DNA from 3 places in the Orenia marismortui DSM 5156 genome. Region 1 is predicted to be linked to each of the others. Evidence: a T-box and tRNA genes for the amino acid it is inferred to sense, from the RefSeq annotation. Region 1 holds a T-box; the other regions hold tRNA genes.
What was found. The T-box of region 1 lies ahead of thrS (threonine--tRNA ligase). A T-box ahead of a tRNA ligase gene usually reads a tRNA of that ligase, here a tRNA-Thr.

Region 1 (3,261 bases):
TTAAAGCCAAAAGCATTATAAATAGTATCCACTAGTTTGATAACTCCTGTTAACTCTTCCTCAATCTGTGATGGTAAGCAGAAGATATGAGCATCATCCTGAGTGAAGTTTCTAACTCTCATTAAACCATGTAATGTACCAGATAATTCATGGCGGTGTACTAAACCTAGCTCACCCATTCTAATTGGTAAATCTCTATAACTATGTTTTTTATCTTTATAAACTAAAATACCACCTGGACAGTTCATAGGCTTAACTGCAAAATCTTGCTCATCAATTTGAGTAAAGTACATATCATCACGATAATGGTCCCAGTGTCCAGACTGCTTCCAAAGACTTTGGTTTAGGATAATAGGAGTCTTAATTTCTTGGTATCCAGCCTTTCTATGCTCTTCTTTCCAAAAATCTACTAATTGATTTCTTAAAACCATTCCTTTAGGATGGAAAAATGGAAATCCTGGACCCTCTTCTTGTAAACTAAATAAATCTAATTGCTTGCCTAATTTACGATGATCTCGCTTTTTAGCTTCTTCTAATCTTTCAAGATGCTCATCTAACTGAGCTTTTTTGTAAAAAGCAGTAGCATATACTCTTTGTAACATCTTATTATTTTCATCACCACGCCAATAAGCCCCTGCTACACTTAATAATTTAAAAGCATTATTCTTTAATTTGCCTGTTGATGGTAAGTGCGGCCCACGACATAAATCTCTAAATTCACCTTGAGTATAAATACTTACAGTATCATCTTCTAATTCTTCAATTAATTCTACTTTATAATCTTCACCTAACTCTTTCATTAATTCAATCGCTTCTTCTTTAGATAATACTTCTCGTTTAATTGCATATTTTTCATTGATAATCTTCTTCATTTCTTTTTCAATCTTTTCAAAATCTTCTTCAGAGATTCTATGTTCCATATCAAAATCATAATAGAAACCATCATCAATTGTAGGTCCTATAGCTAATTTAACATCATCATATAATCTTTTTACTGCTTGAGCCAAAACATGAGCTGCAGTATGGCGATAAACCTCTAAACCTTCATCAGAACCTAAAGTAATTAATTCCAACTTAATATCATCCTCTATTTTATAATAAACATCTACAGTCTCTCCATTAACCTTTCCTGCAATTGAAGCTCTTCCTAATCTAGATCCAATATCAAAAGCAACATCCTTAACTGTTGTTCCTCGATCATACCCCCGACTTGATCCATCTGGTAAAGTAACTTTTACTTGACTCATTTTTAATTCCTCCTTATATATAATTTATAATTGTAGATAACAAAGCTTTAAAATAATTATGTGAAATTTCTTTAGTTAAAAGTTAAGAATTCAAAGAAACGTAAGCGATGTCTGAGTTATATTTTAAGCTTCGTTTATGTCCCAAATTTATGGTTTAAACAAATATTAATTAATATAATCAAGCCTGTTTCCTTGGGAAAGCAAGCGAAATCTGATTAAATCAAAAATTAGTTATTAATGCACCAAATTTACTTAATAACTCTGATAACATTAATAAAGTATAAGCGTTTTCCCTATCTTTTAAATGATTGGACTGGGTTTGCCACGAAGAGTTTTTTATTTTAAAAACTCATAGGTTTGGTTACTTTTTTATCTAAGGAAAAAGGCAACTCGCCGTTAGGCGAAACCTAAGCATAGCTACAAAAAATAAAAAATCCCCCATCTCTAATTTAGAGACGAAAGATTCGTGGTTCCACTCTAATTAAACCCATAAATTTTAGAATATAATATATAAATATGGATTTATCTCAATTTAAATAACGGCTTTTTACCGGAGCACCCTACTATCATTAAGTTCAGGCGTCAACTCAGAGGTGGTTTTCAGTTAACAATTCTTAGGAGACTTCCAGCTTATAATCTCCATTCTCTGCTAAGAATCAAATTAACTTACTCGTCCTCTTCATAGTTTTTAAGCTTATTAACTTACTAAAATTATAAATCCTATTAAATCTACTGTCAAGTTAAATTTAGAAATTCATAACAATTACAGTTTGTCCTATTCCAACAAGAAAACCAAGAATAGCCCCTAGAACCTCTATATGTTTTAATTCTTTAGCTGCAATTTGTAATACTAATTCTTCTAATTCCCTCATTTCAAAGGTACTTACCCTTGTTTCTACTAAACGAGCTAAATCTGTCTCATTTAAAATTTTGTCTTTAGCCCTATCCATTAGCTGATCAAGATATGGATCTAAATCTTTATTTACCATCTCTTTTAAGAAGTTAATAATCATAACTTTAAAATTATCAGGTATAAATGGTGGTATTTTTTCTTCAGCCTTCTGGTCTATAATACTTAAAATAGCCACCTTAATGTCATCTTTAACTTCCAGTCCTGATAACTCTCTTTCTAACTCCTCCTTAGGCAATAAATCTCTTTCTACAACCTCTCCAATCTTTTTAGCTAACTCTTTACTTCGCTTTGGTAATAACCCTTGAATTTCAAAGTTTAATAAAGGAATTTTAATTGGTTCATAAGGCCTAAAAATTAATTTAATTGCTAGTAAGTTAGTTATCCAACCAATTATTGCTCCAACTATCGGTAAAAATAAAAACTTAAAAATCATTAAAATCCCTCGCCTTCTTTTAAAACTAATTACTATTATATAATTTGAGTTTTTATTTGACAAGGTAATTAGTCTAATTCATTTAAATTATTCAAATTACAATACTCACAACCTAGACAGATGGAGATCTTATCAGCAAATATGTTCTTTAATGGCTTAATTATAGAAACTGGTTCTTTAAAGTGTAAGATTATTAATTCAGGTGCTGCAGTTATCAAAGCACTGATTAATAAATCATCATAATCTAAATCACAATCTACCATACTTAAAAGATTTTCATCTAAGTAGGTATTTTCTATTACCATACCATCTTCATTTAATAATTTAAAATGATTATTTTTAAATTTAACCACATGAATCAACTCGTTTTTAGTTTCCTGGGTATCAATAAAATATTTCAATAAATGAATAAATTCTTCATATTCTTTTTCTACAATAAAATCATCCACTGCTCTATCAATAGCTACCTCTAATTCTGACAAATAATCCTTTAATCTAAATTGAACAAAGCCTTCCAAACTCATTTCATTTCTTACTTCTAAGTAATCAAGAATTTCTAATAATATTCTATTCTTCCGTTGAATTTTAGAAATAATACTTTGATCTTCTTGACTTATTAAGAAGTTTAATCTATCTGTTGCCATCTCTATAATTTCTCGATTTTCAAG
Region 2 (3,261 bases), 370 kb from region 1:
TTATTCAATAATTTCAGTAACAACACCAGCACCAACAGTTCTTCCACCTTCACGAATAGCGAATCTTAATCCTTCATCCATCGCGATCGGAGAAATTAAGCTTCCTTCCATTTCAATGTTGTCTCCTGGCATTACCATTTCTACACCTTCTGGTAAGTTAATACTACCAGTTACATCTGTTGTTCTGAAATAAAACTGTGGCTTATATCCATCAAAGAATGGAGTATGACGTCCACCTTCTTCTTTACTTAATACATAAACCTCTGCTTTAAACTTAGTATGTGGAGTAATGCTTCCAGGCTTAGCTAATACCTGTCCACGTTCGATGTCTTCTCTTTTTACACCTCTTAATAATGCTCCAATGTTGTCTCCAGCTTGCGCTTCATCCATCATCTTACGGAACATTTCTACTCCTGTTACAGTTGTAGTTTCAGTATCTTTGATTCCTACGATTTCTACTTCATCTCCAACTTTAATTACACCTTGCTCTACACGACCTGTAGCTACTGTTCCACGTCCAGTAATACTGAATACGTCCTCTACAGGCATTAAGAATTCTTTGTCTGTATCTCTTTCTGGAGTTGGGATATACTCATCTACTGCATCCATTAATTCGATGATCTTTTCTCCCCATTCACTACTTGGATCTTCTAAAGCTTTAAGCGCAGATCCAACTACTACTGGAGCTTCATCTCCATCAAATTCATATTCATTCATTAATTCTCTTACTTCCATCTCTACTAATTCGATTAACTCTTCGTCATCAACCATATCTGCTTTATTTAAGAATACTACTATTTTAGGAATTCCTACCTGACGTCCTAATAATAAATGCTCTCTTGTTTGAGGCATTGGACCATCAGCAGCTGATACGATCAAGATTCCTCCATCCATTTGTGCTGCTCCTGTAATCATATTCTTTACATAATCAGCATGTCCTGGACAATCAACGTGAGCATAGTGACGATTTTCTGTCTCATACTCTACGTGAGAAGTTGCAATTGTAATTCCTCTTTCTCTTTCTTCTGGTGCATTATCGATATCTTCAAAGTTAGATCCACCTACACCCTTTGATAATACCTTTGTAATTGCAGCTGTTGTTGTTGTCTTCCCATGGTCTACGTGACCGATTGTACCAATATTAACATGAGGTTTCGTTCTTTCAAACTTTTCTTTTGCCATTTTATTCCCTCCTAGTTTATGTATAGCTAATATTATATAAATTAAAGGTGATATGGGATCACCTATTTATACACAAATTATTTGATTAAATGGAGCCCACAACCGGATTTGAACCGGTGACCCCATCCTTACCATGGATGTGCTCTACCGACTGAGCTATGTGGGCTGGAGCGGGAAACCGGACTCGAACCGGCGACACCCAGCTTGGAAGGCTGGTGCTCTAGCCAACTGAGCTACTCCCGCATACTACTTAGTTTACAATTAATAATTTATAATGTATAACTAAAATCTTTAGACCTTAAGATTTGTAATTATCAATTTTTAATTGTAAATTGATTTTAATGGTGGAGGGAGAAGGATTTGAACCTTCGAAGGCATCGCCGGCAGATTTACAGTCTGCTCCCTTTGGCCACTCGGGCATCCCTCCAATTCATAAACTCAAACTGAAACAACACTAATATTATATGACTTTTATTACAGCAGGTCAAGAATTAAATCTATTTGTTTTATTGAATTATTATCCATTTGAGTTTATTAAATCTATTCAAATGCTATTTACTCCTGTTTTATCTAGATATCATTCTTTTCTAAAAACTCTTCTAATTTTCTTTTTATTCTTTGCAAAGCATTATCCACTGACTTAACATGGCGATCTAATGAAGCAGCTATATCTTGATAGCTTTTCCCTTTTAGATATTCCATCAATACTTGCAACTCCAATTCACTCAACATCTCTTTTATACTAGTTTCTAAAACTTCATAAGCTTCATAAGTTATAAACAACTCTTCAGGGTTAGATAGTTTACTCCCCTTCAATACATCTAATAAGGTCCGATCAGAATCTTCACTAAAGATAGGTTTATTTAACGATATATATGAATTCAACGGTTGATGTTTAAGCCTTGTAGCAGTCTTGATAGCAGTTATAATCTGCCTTGTCACACATAACTCTGCAAAAGCACGAAAGGATGCTAATTCTTCAACTTTATAATCCCTAATAGCTTTATATAAACCGATCATCCCTTCTTGTACTATATCTTCCCTGTCTGCTCCAATCAAAAAATAGGATCTAGATTTAATCTTAACGAAATTTCTGTATTTTCTAATTAAATATTCTAAAGCTACTTCATCTCCATCTTGAGCAAATTCTACAATCTCATCATCTGTCATTTTATTATAATTAATATATTGTTTACACTTTAAGTTTAGGTTCACCCATAATCCCCCTCCGCCTCTCATCCTCAAGATTACAATTAATATTATAACTTATGTAATCTTAGCTAGTCAAGAAGGATATAGGTGTAACTTTTTCCTTGTTTTAATTTTTAGGATTAATTTTAATAATAGTATCTCTAGGTGAATAAATATCCTTGGAGATAAATTCATTTTTTATTATTTTATCTCCTTTTTTCACTAATCTTCTAACCAACACTTCAAAACCATTTTTTCCAGACTGCAAAACTTGTTTAGAACCTAACTCTAAACTTTTATCAACCTCTCTTATCACCTTAGGACTTAACACCTTGGATTTAGTAGTTATTATTTCAACATTATTTTCATTAGTTTTACCCAACACAGCTAATGTTAATTGATTATTAACTAGATTAGCCATAATCATAATCGGATATTTAGTATTATTCTTAAATCTAAAATCAATTTGGCCATAATAAACAGTTGCTCCTCTACCTAGAGGAACATAGCCAACAGGAAGAGAATGTTTATTTCGTTCAATCACTTTTAAATTGGCTAATAATATCGAATTATAAAGAGTAGAAGAAACTTGGCAAACTCCTCCTCCAATCCCTTTAACAAATTTACCATTAATAATTTCTAGAGCTTCCTTATATCCTCTGCTTTTTATTCTAGGACCAACTATTTTATTAAATGAAAATATTTCATTAGGCATAATAAGCGTACCACTTATTTGTTCAGAAGCTATCTTTATATTATTATATCTATTTATATCAGCTTTATCAAAATAAGTTGTATAGGTCGCTACAATATTATTCAATTTATATTTCTTAATATTATCTATTACTCTATCCTCTTTAAAATCAGCAAAAATATTTCTTGAAAAAA
Region 3 (3,261 bases), on a different contig from region 1:
GCCCAGGACTACTTCGTCAGTCGCTACCTCCTTCAGGGCGCGTTGCTAGTTTATTTTTGTCTTTAGTTGATAAAAAGTTATCAACAGTTTGAAAAAAGAGTATACTCTCTTATACATAAACAAATTAATCTAACAATAAAAAAACTGTAATCTTTTTAAGACTACAGGTGAGTTTGCCATTAGCTCTATATAACTTAGGCAACCATATATAAGTTATATTTCTTCGCTCTAATTAATTTGTAGGTATTAACCAAATTATACTATATTTTGTCTGTAAAGTTAAGGGATTTTTGCATTAAATTCCATCTTTATTCATATTATTTGATTACTATCATCATAAATTATCCCCGAGACATTATATTCTCCTTTATTTGATTTATCTCTACTACAAGCAACAAATGTAATACTTAAACTTAATATTAATAAATTAAACATTGTAAAATTTATAACAAAAAAAGAAAAAAAGGCAATGAGTACCTTCTGCCTATTTAATAAATTTTATTTTCAAAGTAATAAAACAATTTATATTCGTAAAAGAACTGCTAAAATAAAAGAATAATACGATATTTTAACTTCGATAGTTAGAAGTTGAGTGATTAGATATTTGGATTTAACCTAACCATCAAACCACCTGACTCGCCAATTACGGAAATAAACACATTAAAAAAACTATTTATATTGAAAAGTAACTTTAAATTTAAACCACTCACCCTTTAAACAGTTTGACTCCAGAGAAAATACTCCCACTACCTATTAATAAGGCAAATATCCAACTTGGCAAATTCTGAATAACTATAATAGCACCTACCACACATAAAAACAAACCAGATCCACCTTTAATCTTTACACGATTAGATAAATAAAATCTCTTTAATTTATTTAACATATTATCTCTCCTTCCGAGATAAAATAATAGCTATCATAGCATTAAGCTATAATCACTATATGCTAAATGAAACAATTGTGTGTTAAAATTTTAAATTGCTTAGTTAATAAGAGTTTAAGAGAGAATAAGTTATTTCTTCTTTTTTAATAGATTATAATAAAGATTTATAAGCTTGACCTGAAACCAAACATAAGTTATAATCTTAATTGTTGTCAAAGGGGAGTAGCTCAATTGGTAGAGCACCGGACTCCAAATCCGGGTGCTGTGGGTTCAAGTCCTATCTCCCCTGCCAACATGCTGGCGTAGCTCAGCTGGTAGAGCAGCTGACTTGTAATCAGCAGGTCATCGGTTCGACTCCGATCGCCAGCTCCATTTTATTAGCTACTAGCTAATAGCCAATAGTTAAATATATGCCGAGGTGGCGGAATTGGCAGACGCATCGGACTTAAAATCCGGTGGGCTTTTATGCCCGTGTCGGTTCGAACCCGACCCTCGGTACCACTTTATTAATTACTAATTAAAGATCAATTTCTTCAAGATCTCAATTATACATTATAAATTATCAACTATAATTCAAATCTTTATTTAACAGTCCTGAGCAAAAAGCTCAGATTTTTTTATTTTTTGATATAAAGATAATCATAATGTCACAATAATAAAGGTCTAATCAAGTAGTTTTAGGATGAATTAATTAGTGACTATTCTTTATTAGCTACTAATTAATGGTTAATGATTAGATTTTAATGCACAACTTTCTCGCCATACTCTTCTAAGTTCTGTTCTAGCTCTTCGTTATCTTGGCTTTCTATCAATAATTCTAAGATATCACTTCCAAAACTCTTATCTACTCCATCTCTAACTATCAAATCCAAACCACCAATTACACTTTTAAAGAGATTTATCTTCTTATCTAATAAGTTAATAATCTTCTCTTCAATTGTATTTTTAGTAGATAAATTATAAATCAATACATCTTTATCTTGGCCTAGCCTATGAACTCTACCAATTCTCTGTTCTACCTTCATTGGGTTCCAGGGCAGATCATAGTTAATAATAGTATTGCAAAACTGTAGATTAATCCCCTGTCCCCCTGCTTCAGTACTAACTAATACATCACCATTTTTCATAAATTGACGTTTGGCCCATTCTTTTTGATTATCTCGTAATTTACCACTAAAGACAACTGGCTTATAACCATTTCTATATAGATGATAACAAATATATTGTTGAGTAGCCCGATATTCAGTAAATATAATAGCCTTTCCTTCTGTCTTGCTTAATATTTCCTCTACTATCTTCATCTTTTGATTCTCTGTAATAGATCTAGATAACTCAAATAGATCTTTCAGCCTATTTTGTATAGAACTATAACTTTCTGATTTAGCCATCTTATCTAAAGTTTGAGATACAGCAAAAGAACTACTACAAACTTCACGCTGCAAGGTTAATAAATGAAAAATACTCTTATTAGCATTAATACACCTCTTATACTCTTCTTTAACTAGATTAGTGATACCATTATATAGTTCTTCTTCTTTTTTACTTAAATTAAGAGAAATTAACTTCACTTTTCTATCAGTGTAATTCAAATCAATCTCTTCTCTTTGATTTCTTATCATAACCTTTGACAAATCATCTTGTAGATCATTTAAATTCTGCACTTTATGCTTTCCTTTAACATAATTATCTTTAAATTTCGAATAAGTTCCAAACAAATCCGGCTTCAATAAATCTACTAAATTATATAATTCTTTTAAATCATTTTGAATCGGAGTAGCAGTTAATAATAACATATATTTTGTAGGAATCTGATTAACAAACTTCCAGTTTTGAGTTTTAGAATTTTTCAAACGATGTGCTTCATCTACAATCACCATATCAAAGCCACGGTCATAAATATAATTACAATGTGGCTCTCTTTTAGCCTTATCTAGAGAAGAAATAATAACATTAAAGTAATGCCACCCTTTACCTTTTCGATTATTAAAACAATCTATTTGAAACTTATGGGTTAATTCCTGCCACCATTGAAAACCTAAAGAAGCAGGAGTTAAAATCAAACAGGTTTCAACATCTCCTCTAACCATATACTCTTTTAGAATCATTCCAGCCTCAATAGTCTTACCTAAGCCAACTTCATCTGCTAAAATTGCTCTTCCATTCATTTTATTAATTACTTTATCTACTGTCTCTACTTGATGGGGAAAAAGTCCTATATCATTTTCTTGCCAATATTTATCTAACTCTTTGATAGCCAGTAAGTTATCAACTTTATCTTCAGTTAACATCATTATCACCTTCTTTCATTGAAGATTAATTATAATTTAATATTTGTTTAGCATTTAACTAACTATCTATTAGTTTAACCAGAGTAA

Region 2: it has a tRNA-Thr gene. The T-box ahead of thrS (threonine--tRNA ligase) is inferred to sense a tRNA for this amino acid. The anticodon was not compared.
Region 3: it has a tRNA-Thr gene. The T-box ahead of thrS (threonine--tRNA ligase) is inferred to sense a tRNA for this amino acid. The anticodon was not compared.

What each region holds. Positions count from the first base shown of each region.
Region 1 covers NZ_KB900620.1:3,181-6,441, forward strand. The annotation lists gene thrS (threonine--tRNA ligase) at 1-1,247, opposite strand, end outside; T-box leader at 1,696-1,939, opposite strand; gene OREMA_RS0109500 (DUF445 domain-containing protein) at 1,994-2,593, opposite strand; gene ytxC (putative sporulation protein YtxC) at 2,662-3,261, opposite strand, start outside.
Region 2 covers NZ_KB900620.1:374,272-377,532, forward strand. The annotation lists gene tuf (elongation factor Tu) at 1-1,182, opposite strand; tRNA gene OREMA_RS0111245 (tRNA-Thr) at 1,273-1,348, opposite strand; tRNA gene OREMA_RS0111250 (tRNA-Gly) at 1,349-1,425, opposite strand; tRNA gene OREMA_RS0111255 (tRNA-Tyr) at 1,525-1,609, opposite strand; gene sigH (RNA polymerase sporulation sigma factor SigH) at 1,753-2,397, opposite strand; gene OREMA_RS0111265 (VanW family protein) at 2,501-3,261, opposite strand, start outside.
Region 3 covers NZ_KB900623.1:413,103-416,363, reverse strand. The annotation lists gene OREMA_RS0115730 (hypothetical protein) at 707-886, opposite strand; tRNA gene OREMA_RS0115725 (tRNA-Trp) at 1,103-1,178, shown strand; tRNA gene OREMA_RS0115720 (tRNA-Thr) at 1,183-1,258, shown strand; tRNA gene OREMA_RS0115715 (tRNA-Leu) at 1,299-1,387, shown strand; gene OREMA_RS0115710 (DEAD/DEAH box helicase) at 1,627-3,174, opposite strand.